3 regions of the Bacillus sp. PK6-16 genome follow, and region 1 is predicted to be linked to each of the others. Evidence: riboswitches for the same ligand, from Rfam matches in the RefSeq annotation. Region 1 holds a riboswitch; each other region holds the start of a gene.
The links. Region 1 has a riboswitch for cyclic di-GMP ahead of M1D66_RS21735 (SpaA isopeptide-forming pilin-related protein). Riboswitches for the same ligand answer to the same signal wherever they lie in the genome.
Positions count from the first base shown of each region.

Region 2: another riboswitch for cyclic di-GMP. It lies ahead of M1D66_RS25100 (methyl-accepting chemotaxis protein); the one in region 1 lies ahead of M1D66_RS21735 (SpaA isopeptide-forming pilin-related protein).
Region 3: another riboswitch for cyclic di-GMP. It lies ahead of M1D66_RS03585 (WxL domain-containing protein); the one in region 1 lies ahead of M1D66_RS21735 (SpaA isopeptide-forming pilin-related protein).

Region 1 is NZ_CP096511.1:4,241,700-4,244,904, forward strand. Features, by position in the region: gene M1D66_RS21735 (SpaA isopeptide-forming pilin-related protein) at 1-1,598, opposite strand, end outside; cyclic di-GMP riboswitch class I at 1,658-1,750, opposite strand; gene M1D66_RS21740 (TetR/AcrR family transcriptional regulator) at 1,923-2,459, opposite strand; gene M1D66_RS21745 (CPCC family cysteine-rich protein) at 2,798-3,064, opposite strand; gene M1D66_RS21750 (hypothetical protein) at 3,061-3,205, opposite strand, start outside.
Region 2 is NZ_CP096511.1:4,886,221-4,889,425, forward strand. Features, by position in the region: gene M1D66_RS25100 (methyl-accepting chemotaxis protein) at 1-1,201, opposite strand, end outside; cyclic di-GMP riboswitch class I at 1,336-1,420, opposite strand; gene M1D66_RS25105 (anaerobic C4-dicarboxylate transporter family protein) at 1,703-3,016, shown strand; gene thiE (thiamine phosphate synthase) at 3,132-3,205, opposite strand, start outside.
Region 3 is NZ_CP096511.1:703,230-706,434, forward strand. Features, by position in the region: gene M1D66_RS03580 (ATP-binding protein) at 1-986, shown strand, start outside; cyclic di-GMP riboswitch class I at 1,231-1,319, shown strand; cyclic di-GMP riboswitch class I at 1,392-1,480, shown strand; gene M1D66_RS03585 (WxL domain-containing protein) at 1,633-3,205, shown strand, end outside.

The sequences.
Region 1 (3,205 bases):
TACGTCCCAGGAGCTAAAGGTTGAGGTACTGAAAAACCTTTTTCGTCCGTTTTCAGTTTTGCAACAACTTCATTTGCACTATTTCGGACTTCAAATTCGGCACCTTTTAACCCTTTGTTCGGATTCTCAGAATCTATTTTATGAAGCGATACTGTACCATCTTTTGGAGCTTCAGGCGGCGTAATAGTTACTTCTTTTGATGTTAATGTTTTATCATCAAAATGTAATTCCGCTTTATTAGGAATCTTCTTATCTACGTAAGAAGATAAGTCTGCATCATTTTTAATTTTCGCCTTGATACTAAGATTAATTATCTGGTCTTCATATGACTTATAGTCAAAATTCTCACCAAACGTAAATGTTACTTCACTTCTTTGCTTATCTATCTTTAACGTCCCTTTAGAAGTAATATCTTGGCCATTTTGATCATATACTTTTGCCTCTAATACTTCTAAAACATCTTCTAAATCATCACGAATTACCATTGATGTGTATTTAGGAGGATCGTTCGGTATATGTGTACCAACTTGGTATTGAATCACTTGATCCATTTGTGTTAGCTGCTCATTCTCTACAAGCTTGCCATTCTCATCAACTATATTTTTTTCAATACTAGGTGGATTATCGTCACCTGAACCGGTTCCCCCTCCACCACTTACGAATACTTGTCCTACTTTTTCTTCAGTTTTAATATTTTTACCTTCTAATTTCACAGTATTTTTATGAGGCTTTGCAGAAGGATTAGTAATCTTTGTTTTATATCTTAAAATATAACCTTTTGAACTGTCTGGAAACTCAATTGTAAATCCAGCCTTTGTTGTATTAATTTTAATGTTAGATAAATCTGCTGGCTTAATATTTGTTGGTGCATAACCATCTTCAAATACAGCCTCTTCTAATACTACGCTGTCTGTAATTAACTCATGCCCAGGTCCTAATGTATCTGTTAATTTAAGATCTTGCATTTCTGTTCCAGTTGCATTTACATATACAAGCCAATCAGCAATCGAAGGATCTTCTTGATTATAAGAACCCCATTTCAATAGATTATCTGTATTGGGCTGTGGCTTCGGTCTCTCTGTCGTATTACTTACATTTACTTCTTTATTGACGATTTGACCATCAACGTTAAATTCTAATGGAATTTCTTTAACACCATCATATGCTTCTAGACCAAAGTAGAATTCTACGAATAAAGAACCTTTAATGTTATTCTTTCCTTCTACGTAATCACCCATAGTACACGTTAATAGACCCTTTTTCATCTCACATGTACCAACTGTTTTTCCTTCAGCATCTTTTAAAGGAAAACTCATATTCATAAGGTCTTTTCGAAACTCTTTTGGCATATCAATTGTGAATTGATCTCCACTTTTTATTTTTTCTTTAGCTGACCACTTCACTTCTACTTTCATACCATCTGAGGCTTGATACGGTTCAGATGTCGTGCCATCAGTACGGGAAATATTAATTTCGTCCACTGGACTTTTCATCACAGCAGCTTGAATAACTGGAGCCCACACATTCAGCACTGAAAATAATACTAGAAAAACTAATGAAACCATTGAAATATGTCTTTTAGTACTTTTCATTTGCATAGTTCCCTCCTATTTTTTATATTTATATAACAAAAAAAGACCGTCCGGTTGCATCAAAAATGTGCAACCAGACGATCTTAGTAACCAATATGTATTACCGTAGACTCTAAGCTTTGCGGCCTATCCTTTCGAATAGTGTGCTAAAAATATCTTTTATTCTTTTTTTGTTTCATTTTCCTCTTAAACCAAATATTACTATACCGTCTGGACGGTTATAATTCAATACTCTATAAAATTGTTCTATTTTTCTAATAAAAAAAATAATTCACCACTACATTAAAGAAGCAACGGTGAATTATTTTCACATTATATAGTTCGTATATTCTATTTATATGAATTTCTAATAAGAGCTTGAATCACTTTTTCTCTTAACTCGGGGCTTAGTCTTCCAACCCCTAAATATTCCGAATACCATAATCCATCTGCTGCTAATCTAATAATTGTTGCACAAACTGCATCTATCTCATCGTTTTCTATATTCTTTTGCAGTTGCTGAAATGATTGTTGTAATGGCTCAAGTAATTCAGGTTTTAACATGAATGCTGCCATCATACTACTAGATAACTCTTCTGTTCTTCTCTCATTATTTAATCTTTCCTCTACAAAAGAGCGAACCCATCTCCCTTTCTTCTCTGCGTCTTCCGCTACTTTATTGTAAATGGCTCCCTCATAATCCTCTACCCCTCTGACTATCATACCTTCTATTAAAGCTTCTTTATTTGAAAAGTGATACAATAATCCACCTTTACTTACACCCGCCTCTTTTGCCACTGCTTCTAAGGTTAATTTAGCAACCCCTTTACATTGCACAATTTGAGAAGCGGCCGCCAAAATCTTTTGCCGCGTTATGCTTATACTCATTCCTTTTTAAAACCCCATTTCTACTAAATTTATATAAATACGAATCTTATTTTTAATATTGTTGATTACTACTAAGTATTTTCTTTATACAACAAAAGCTTCATTACCTTTGAATTTTTAGTTACTTATTCTATTAAAAATTTCCATATCATTCAATATGATAACATTAAACACACAAAGCTGACTATACATCTATACTTTTGTATTTATTGAAAATATATCCATTAATAAAATTTACCAATTTAGTCCTTCTTATTACCTTATAAGACGGCAGTAATTCTTTCAGCACTAAATAAAAAATGTTATTACTCCCATTGAATTGAGTAATAACATTTCACTTAACAAATTCGCTGCCAACTAGCATCCTTCACATCTTCACTAGTCGGTTTTCTAACTAATCCAATAAAACATTCCTCGCAAGCACCAAATGCAATAAAATTTTTCTGTGCTTGTCTTAACGAGACTTCATTTGCACCACCTTCAAAGTCAGGATTGTTAAACTGTACCTCATCATCTTCCCAGTAACATATATTACAAATTTCATATGTACCTGGTGGTTCTTCTTCTATTGTTCTATACCCGCAGCACGGACATGTATATTTCATTCTGTTACTCCATTATTCATTTCTTTTTTCTCCCATATATTCCGGCCCATAAAGAATGTCACAGCACAAATCATAGTTATCCCCATGAAAAATGTATTAGAATCTTCATATGTAGTTGGAATGCCTACCGTTACGAAAACA
Region 2 (3,205 bases), 640 kb from region 1:
CAGTTACGATATCACTAATTTCTTTTGACCTTGTTTCTAACGAATAAATGATGGAAGATAAATCTTGTACTGCATTTTGGATTAAACTCATTTGATTAATAATTTGTCCAATCACTTCATTACCTTCAATTGAATGTTGTTCCATACCTTCAGAAGCAACCGCAACTTGTTTTGCAGCCCCAGTTATTTCTTCTACCTTATCTTCCATTCCATGTACAATTCCTAAACATTGTTGTACTGAAGTTTTTTGAGACTGTGCCCCTACTCTTAAACCTTCAATAGAACTTGCAATCTCTTGAACTGCCATGCTGTTTTCCTCTGTACTCGCCGACAATTCTTGTGAAGAAGAAGAAACTTGCTCAGCAGTTTGCCTTACTTTATCTATAATCCCTTTAAATTTTTCAATCGTGTTATTGAAATAAACATTAATAATTCCAATATCATCTGGTCTTTCTTTTAATTTAATACTTAAGTCACCTTCACCAATTTTACGTAACCCTTCTCGTAAATCTTTTAATGGAGCTAACGAGTGACGCACAATAAAGAATTGAGTAATAGTCGCAATTGCTAATGAAATAATGATAAAGAGTAAGCCCTGTATCATAAACTTCTCTTTTGTAATAGGAACAATGGAAGCATCTAAGTCAGCCGCAACAATTGCAACAATATTGTTTTCTCCATCTGTAATTGGTTCTAATATTGTCACCCACGAACCTATTTCATCTTCATATACTTCTGTCATTTGAGCCTTTTTCGTATCAATCACTTTATCGTATGCCTTCATCCAATGAGCGGGTTGTTCATAATAATCTCCCGGCTTTATAGGAAACGCATTTGTTAACTCTGTAGTCAAACCAACGAGTTGTAATTCTCGCTTTTCATTCGGCTTTGCTCCTGTAACATACGTTTGTCCAACGCTTTTCAATTCTTTTGACACTTCATCTAATTTCTCTGTTAACTTTTCTTTTTTCACTTTTTCGGCTGTAGGATCTTTCGCCATGTCTCTAACTAATTCTACATCCAGTTTTTTCAATACTATTTCTCCTGTTTCAATAGACTGCCTTTCAAATAAAGACATCATACTATTTTGAAACATATTGAAACTTAATGCACCCATACTTCCAACAAGTGTCAAAATAACTAATACGGTTAATAAGACGTTCTTTTGAAGGAACGATAACTTATGCCAATATTTTTTCATTAATATCCACCTTCCTTAATCAATACAAACAAAAAAACAAAATATATGGATATTTTGTTTGAAAATGTTTCTCAATATGTTCGAGAATAAAAAAAAGCCAATGTAAAAGCATTGGCCAAGACCAACCCTATCCGTCCGGTAACTGGCTAGCGTAGCCTTTCGACCTTAGCTCCTGTAGTTTTGCGTCCTCATGTTTCCATCAGTTTGCCTTTCTCGCTGAACGAGTTGAACGATATGGGAGTTCTATGAGAATTAATTTATTCTCTTTCAAAGATTACAACATATAAATCAAAATGTCTACTTATTTAGAGATATAAATACAAATTTTTAATGCATTGCTTTTTCAAAATAATTTCAAAAAGTACGTGAATGTTACTTTTTTTGTGTTATATAATAAAAAATGTATAAATAACAAGGATTTCTTCGGGTATTTATTTAATTTTCATTCAAATTAAACTATTCGAATATATCTTAACTAATGAATTTCGGAGGTAGTTTATCATGTTTTGGCTACAATTTCTTACCTTGTTACTCTGTATTTTTATTGGTGCACGCCTAGGCGGAGTTGGTTTAGGAGTAATGGGTGGAGTTGGTATGGCAATACTCGTTTTTGTCTTCCACCTACAACCAACCGCGCCTCCTATCGATGTAATGCTTATGATTTTGGCAGTAATTACAGCTGCTGGTGCTTTGCAAGCTGCTGGAGGAATGGACTATCTTGTTCATCTAGCTGAAAAGACATTACGAAAAAATCCAAAGCGTATTACTTTTTTTGCTCCAATTGTTACTTATTTATTCACACTATGTGCAGGTACTGGTCACGTTGCCTATTCTGTACTTCCTGTTATTGCAGAAGTCTCTCGTGAATCAGGGATTAGACCGGAACGCCCAATGTCGATTGCCGTAATCGCTTCTCAACAAGCAATTACAGCTAGTCCAATTTCAGCTGCCACAGTTGCTCTTTTAGCAATGTTAGCTGACTATAAAATCACCTTATTAGATATTTTAAAAGTAAGTATACCTTCTACTTTCATCGCTTGTATGATAGCTGCATTCGTTGCTAGTAAGATGGGAAAAGAATTAAATGAAGACCCTGAATACTTAAAACGATTAAAAGAAGGAATGATTCCTAAGCTTGAAGAGAAAAAAGAATTTGTAGGTGTAAAGGGCGCAAAATTATCAGTTATCCTTTTCCTAGTAGGAACCTTCCTTGTTGTACTTCTTGGTTCATTTGAAGCACTTCGTCCAGGATGGATAGTTGATGGGAAGTTAGCTCGTCTTTCCATGCCGAACACAATTGAGATGGTTATGTTAACTATCGCGGCTCTTATTATTATTTTCTGTAAACCCAATGTAGAAAGCATTGTGTCTGGTAACGTCTTTAAAGCAGGGGCAACAGCAGTTGTTGCTATTTTTGGTATCGCTTGGATGGGAGATACTTTCTTTAATGGAAACTTAAATATGATTCAAGGATCCATTCAGCATTTAGTAACAAGTGCACCTTGGCTATTTGCCATCGCACTATTCATTCTATCTATTTTACTGTACAGCCAAGCAGCAACTGTTCGTGCCTTAATGCCACTTGGACTATCTCTTGGCATTCCACCAGCGCTACTGATTGCGATGTTCCCTGCAGTAAATGGATATTTCTTCATTCCAAACTATGGAACAATCGTTGCTGCCATTAACTTTGATCGTACTGGTACAACAAGTATCGGTAAATACGTATTAAATCATAGTTTTATGATTCCTGGCCTAATTGCAACATTTACTTCTATCGGAATTGGAATGCTCTTAATTTCAATTATGTTTTAAAGAAAAAGCACAAACCTTTATTTAAAAAGGTTTGTGCTTTTTTAATCAAATGTTTGTTTAAATTTTTGGGCAGTCTATTTCTCCATGTAGCACTTAAAATACTACACGTCCTTCCCTACAAACTTCTCTTTACTTCTTCAGCTAATTTTCTCGTACTTTCATACGCAGATTCAGCTAAACTAATTGCTG
Region 3 (3,205 bases), 1.8 Mb from region 1:
TTGCGGTAAAGTATATTATTCTAATTGGCTATAATGTATTAGATTGTATCCATAACATTATGATTTATTATGGTAGCGATGCAGAATTTGACGGTGGAAATATAGTAGAAGGATTTTTTATTTTGTTTGCACCAATCTTTGTGAATAAAAGATATTTCTGGTTAGTTCCAGCGATACTTATCGGAAAGTATGCTCTTACAGGAATCATTATTCAATCTTCTCTCGTTTTAATCCCAATGGCATTATATAGCGTATTTACTATCATATGTTGGATTATATTTTTAAGGGTTCAGTCTTACGTTCGTACGCTTGAGATGATGGACAAAGAAATAAAACAGACAGAAAAACTAGCAGCTGTTGGAAAGATGGCAACGGTTATTGGTTATAAGATTAGAAGACCTTTAGCAAACTTAAAAAAACTTGTGAATAAACAAGCAGACAAGCATCCAGAGGATAAAATTTATAGTGATATTATGAAACAAGAAGTAGATCGGATTCATATAATTGCTACAGAACTTAGTGGATTTGAGAAATCTAAATCACTAGAATCAGAAACTCATAACATACAAGAAATTATCTCTTATGTTATTCGAGTTATGGAAAAGCCAGCTTTAAAACAAGGAGTCTACATACAAGGTATTTACAGTAAAGACTTACCATCAATTATATGTGATGAAAAACGATTAAAACAGGTCTTTTTTAATTTAATCAAAAATGCAATTGAAGCAATGTCAGTTGGCGGAACAATTACGATTAAAGTTACTGTAAAAGATGGAATCATCGTTCAAGTGAAAGATGAGGGATGCGGCATTCCGAAAGATAAAATTCCAAAGTTAAATGAAGCCTTTTATACAACGAAAGAAACAGGAACTGGTCTAGGTTTAGTAGTTACAGAAAAAATTATTAAAGACCACAACGGTAAAATGAGTTTTGAAAGTGAAGTTGGGGTTGGAACGACAGTTGAGGTTATGTTACCACTGCATTAACTACAAAAACATCACTTATTTGGAAGTGATGTTTTTTATTTTATCTCGCTATTTGTGTATAGTAAAAATCTCATTTTATCGATAAAGAATGTATGATGTGTTTCTAACATCAAAATGTTTTTTGAAAGTTTTCAATATGGATTTCCTAGAGAAAATTTAGATTATAAAAATTAATAGTTTTTTTCTAAAAAAACTATTTTCTTTTTTGGGTTTTAATGGTATATTCAAAACACGATAAATAAATACCTATATTTGGCACACTATTCGAAAGGATAGGTCGCAAAGCTAAGAGTCTAAAGTAATGAAAATTACTATGATAGTCTGGTTGCAGTTTGGATTTTCACACATAGTTGTATGTATGAAAATCGAAGAGGCAACCGGATTTTTTTATTGTCTCAAAAAGAAAAAATAAATGGGCATACTATTCGAAAGGATAGGTCGCAAAGCTAAGAGTCTAAGGTAATGAAAATTACTATGATAGTCTGGTTGCAGTTTGGATTTTCACACATGTTGTGATGTATGAAAATCCAAAAGGCAACCAGGCTTTTTATTTTCTAGGAATATACACTATGATTGTAAATTTAGCTAGAAAATAAATTCAATGTTCGAAATATTCGGTATGCAGGAAGCAAGGGAGGGAAGTACATTGCAAAAACAAATAGGGAAATTTGGGCGTATACTTCTCGCTGGAGGAATATTATTTACACAAGTTGGTGTGCTAGACTACTCTGCAACGAAAGTTTATGCGGTTACAAACGACGAGCAAGGACGTTTTATCGTTCATATGGATAAACAAGAAATAAAAGTTGATGAAGATGTAGTATTAAAGATCACAAATACAAATAAACAAGATGCTAATATCGAGCTGAAATTATCTAATGAGCAGCTGTTTAATGAAGCAGAAACGAAAAAAATGAATGAAAACAATAAAGCGATTCAAAACATTTCAGTAACAGAAGATCACATTGTAAAAATTGAAAAGAATGAACAAAGTAATTCTATCGGTGACGTATATGTAGTCATTCAAATGAAAAAAGCTGGAGAGTACAAATTTGAACCGATAGTGAAGTTTGAAGGGAATGAAAAGAAAATTGAATCTCCTTCTCTGCATGTTGGAGAGAAAAAAGAGGCTTTACATGTAGCTATTTCTGATGAAAATCCAAAGGTTTCAGAGGAAGTTGCGAAAAAAGAAATCAGTGAAAAAGTGAAAGTATTGGAAGAAAATAAAAAACAAGAAATAAATGCTACTAATGCTGAAATTCCAAAAGAAACGAAGACTTTAGCGAAAGAAAAGGTTAATGAAGAACTCGTATCAAAGGAAAATGAATTAAAAGAGAGCAATAAGGTCAACGAAAATAATCAGGAATTACCTGCTATTCAAGCTGAGAAGATATTAAAGAGCCAATCTCTACTAGCTGCTAGTCCTGTTACAAGTATTCTTAAATATCCAAATGTAAAGGTAATAAATAATAGAACAGGTGAAGGGCCTTCTATCTCGGGTAAATATGCTTTTAGATTTGTTTGGAGCCCACAAGTAACATATGAGGTAAAGGGTAGTAGCGATGACAGAACTGGTCAAAGTCAATATACATTTAGAAATTCAAATAGAGAACAGTACGTATTAGTAAAAAAAGCTGGTGAATATCAAGGGAAATGGATTGATGTCCGTATTAATATTCACTCTATGACAGCTTCGTCTGTAGATGTTAAAACACCAATAACTAAAGGTGATGCAAAAAACTTTTTACAATTATATGGGAACGGAAGGTCAGGACAAACTTATAATGCTTCCTTTGAATTTTATGAGCACGGAACAAGTAAAAAAGTACCATTAACGGCAATGTGGAATTTTAAAAGGATAAATAGTTATAAAAATGTTACGTTGCGTAATGATGGTAGTCATTTAACGAATTTATACGTGTATGATACGAGTTCAATTAGGTATCAAGATAAAGGGAATAATAAAATAGAGTTTTCTGGAACAGCAGGCCCAGTAGCTACTCCAGAAGCAGATATGACAATTACATTTGATAATTTAACAGAATTACCGCTAGAAGTTAGATTAAATGCTTCAGGTGTTAATGTAGCATACGACCAATTAGCGATCACACAAATTGAAATTCCAGCTCCAAGTGTAATAGGAGATATTGTGGAAGATAATTCCCGTCAACTTTCTTATAAGGTATATCAAAATATGCCTGCTCAATCGAAAGATATTC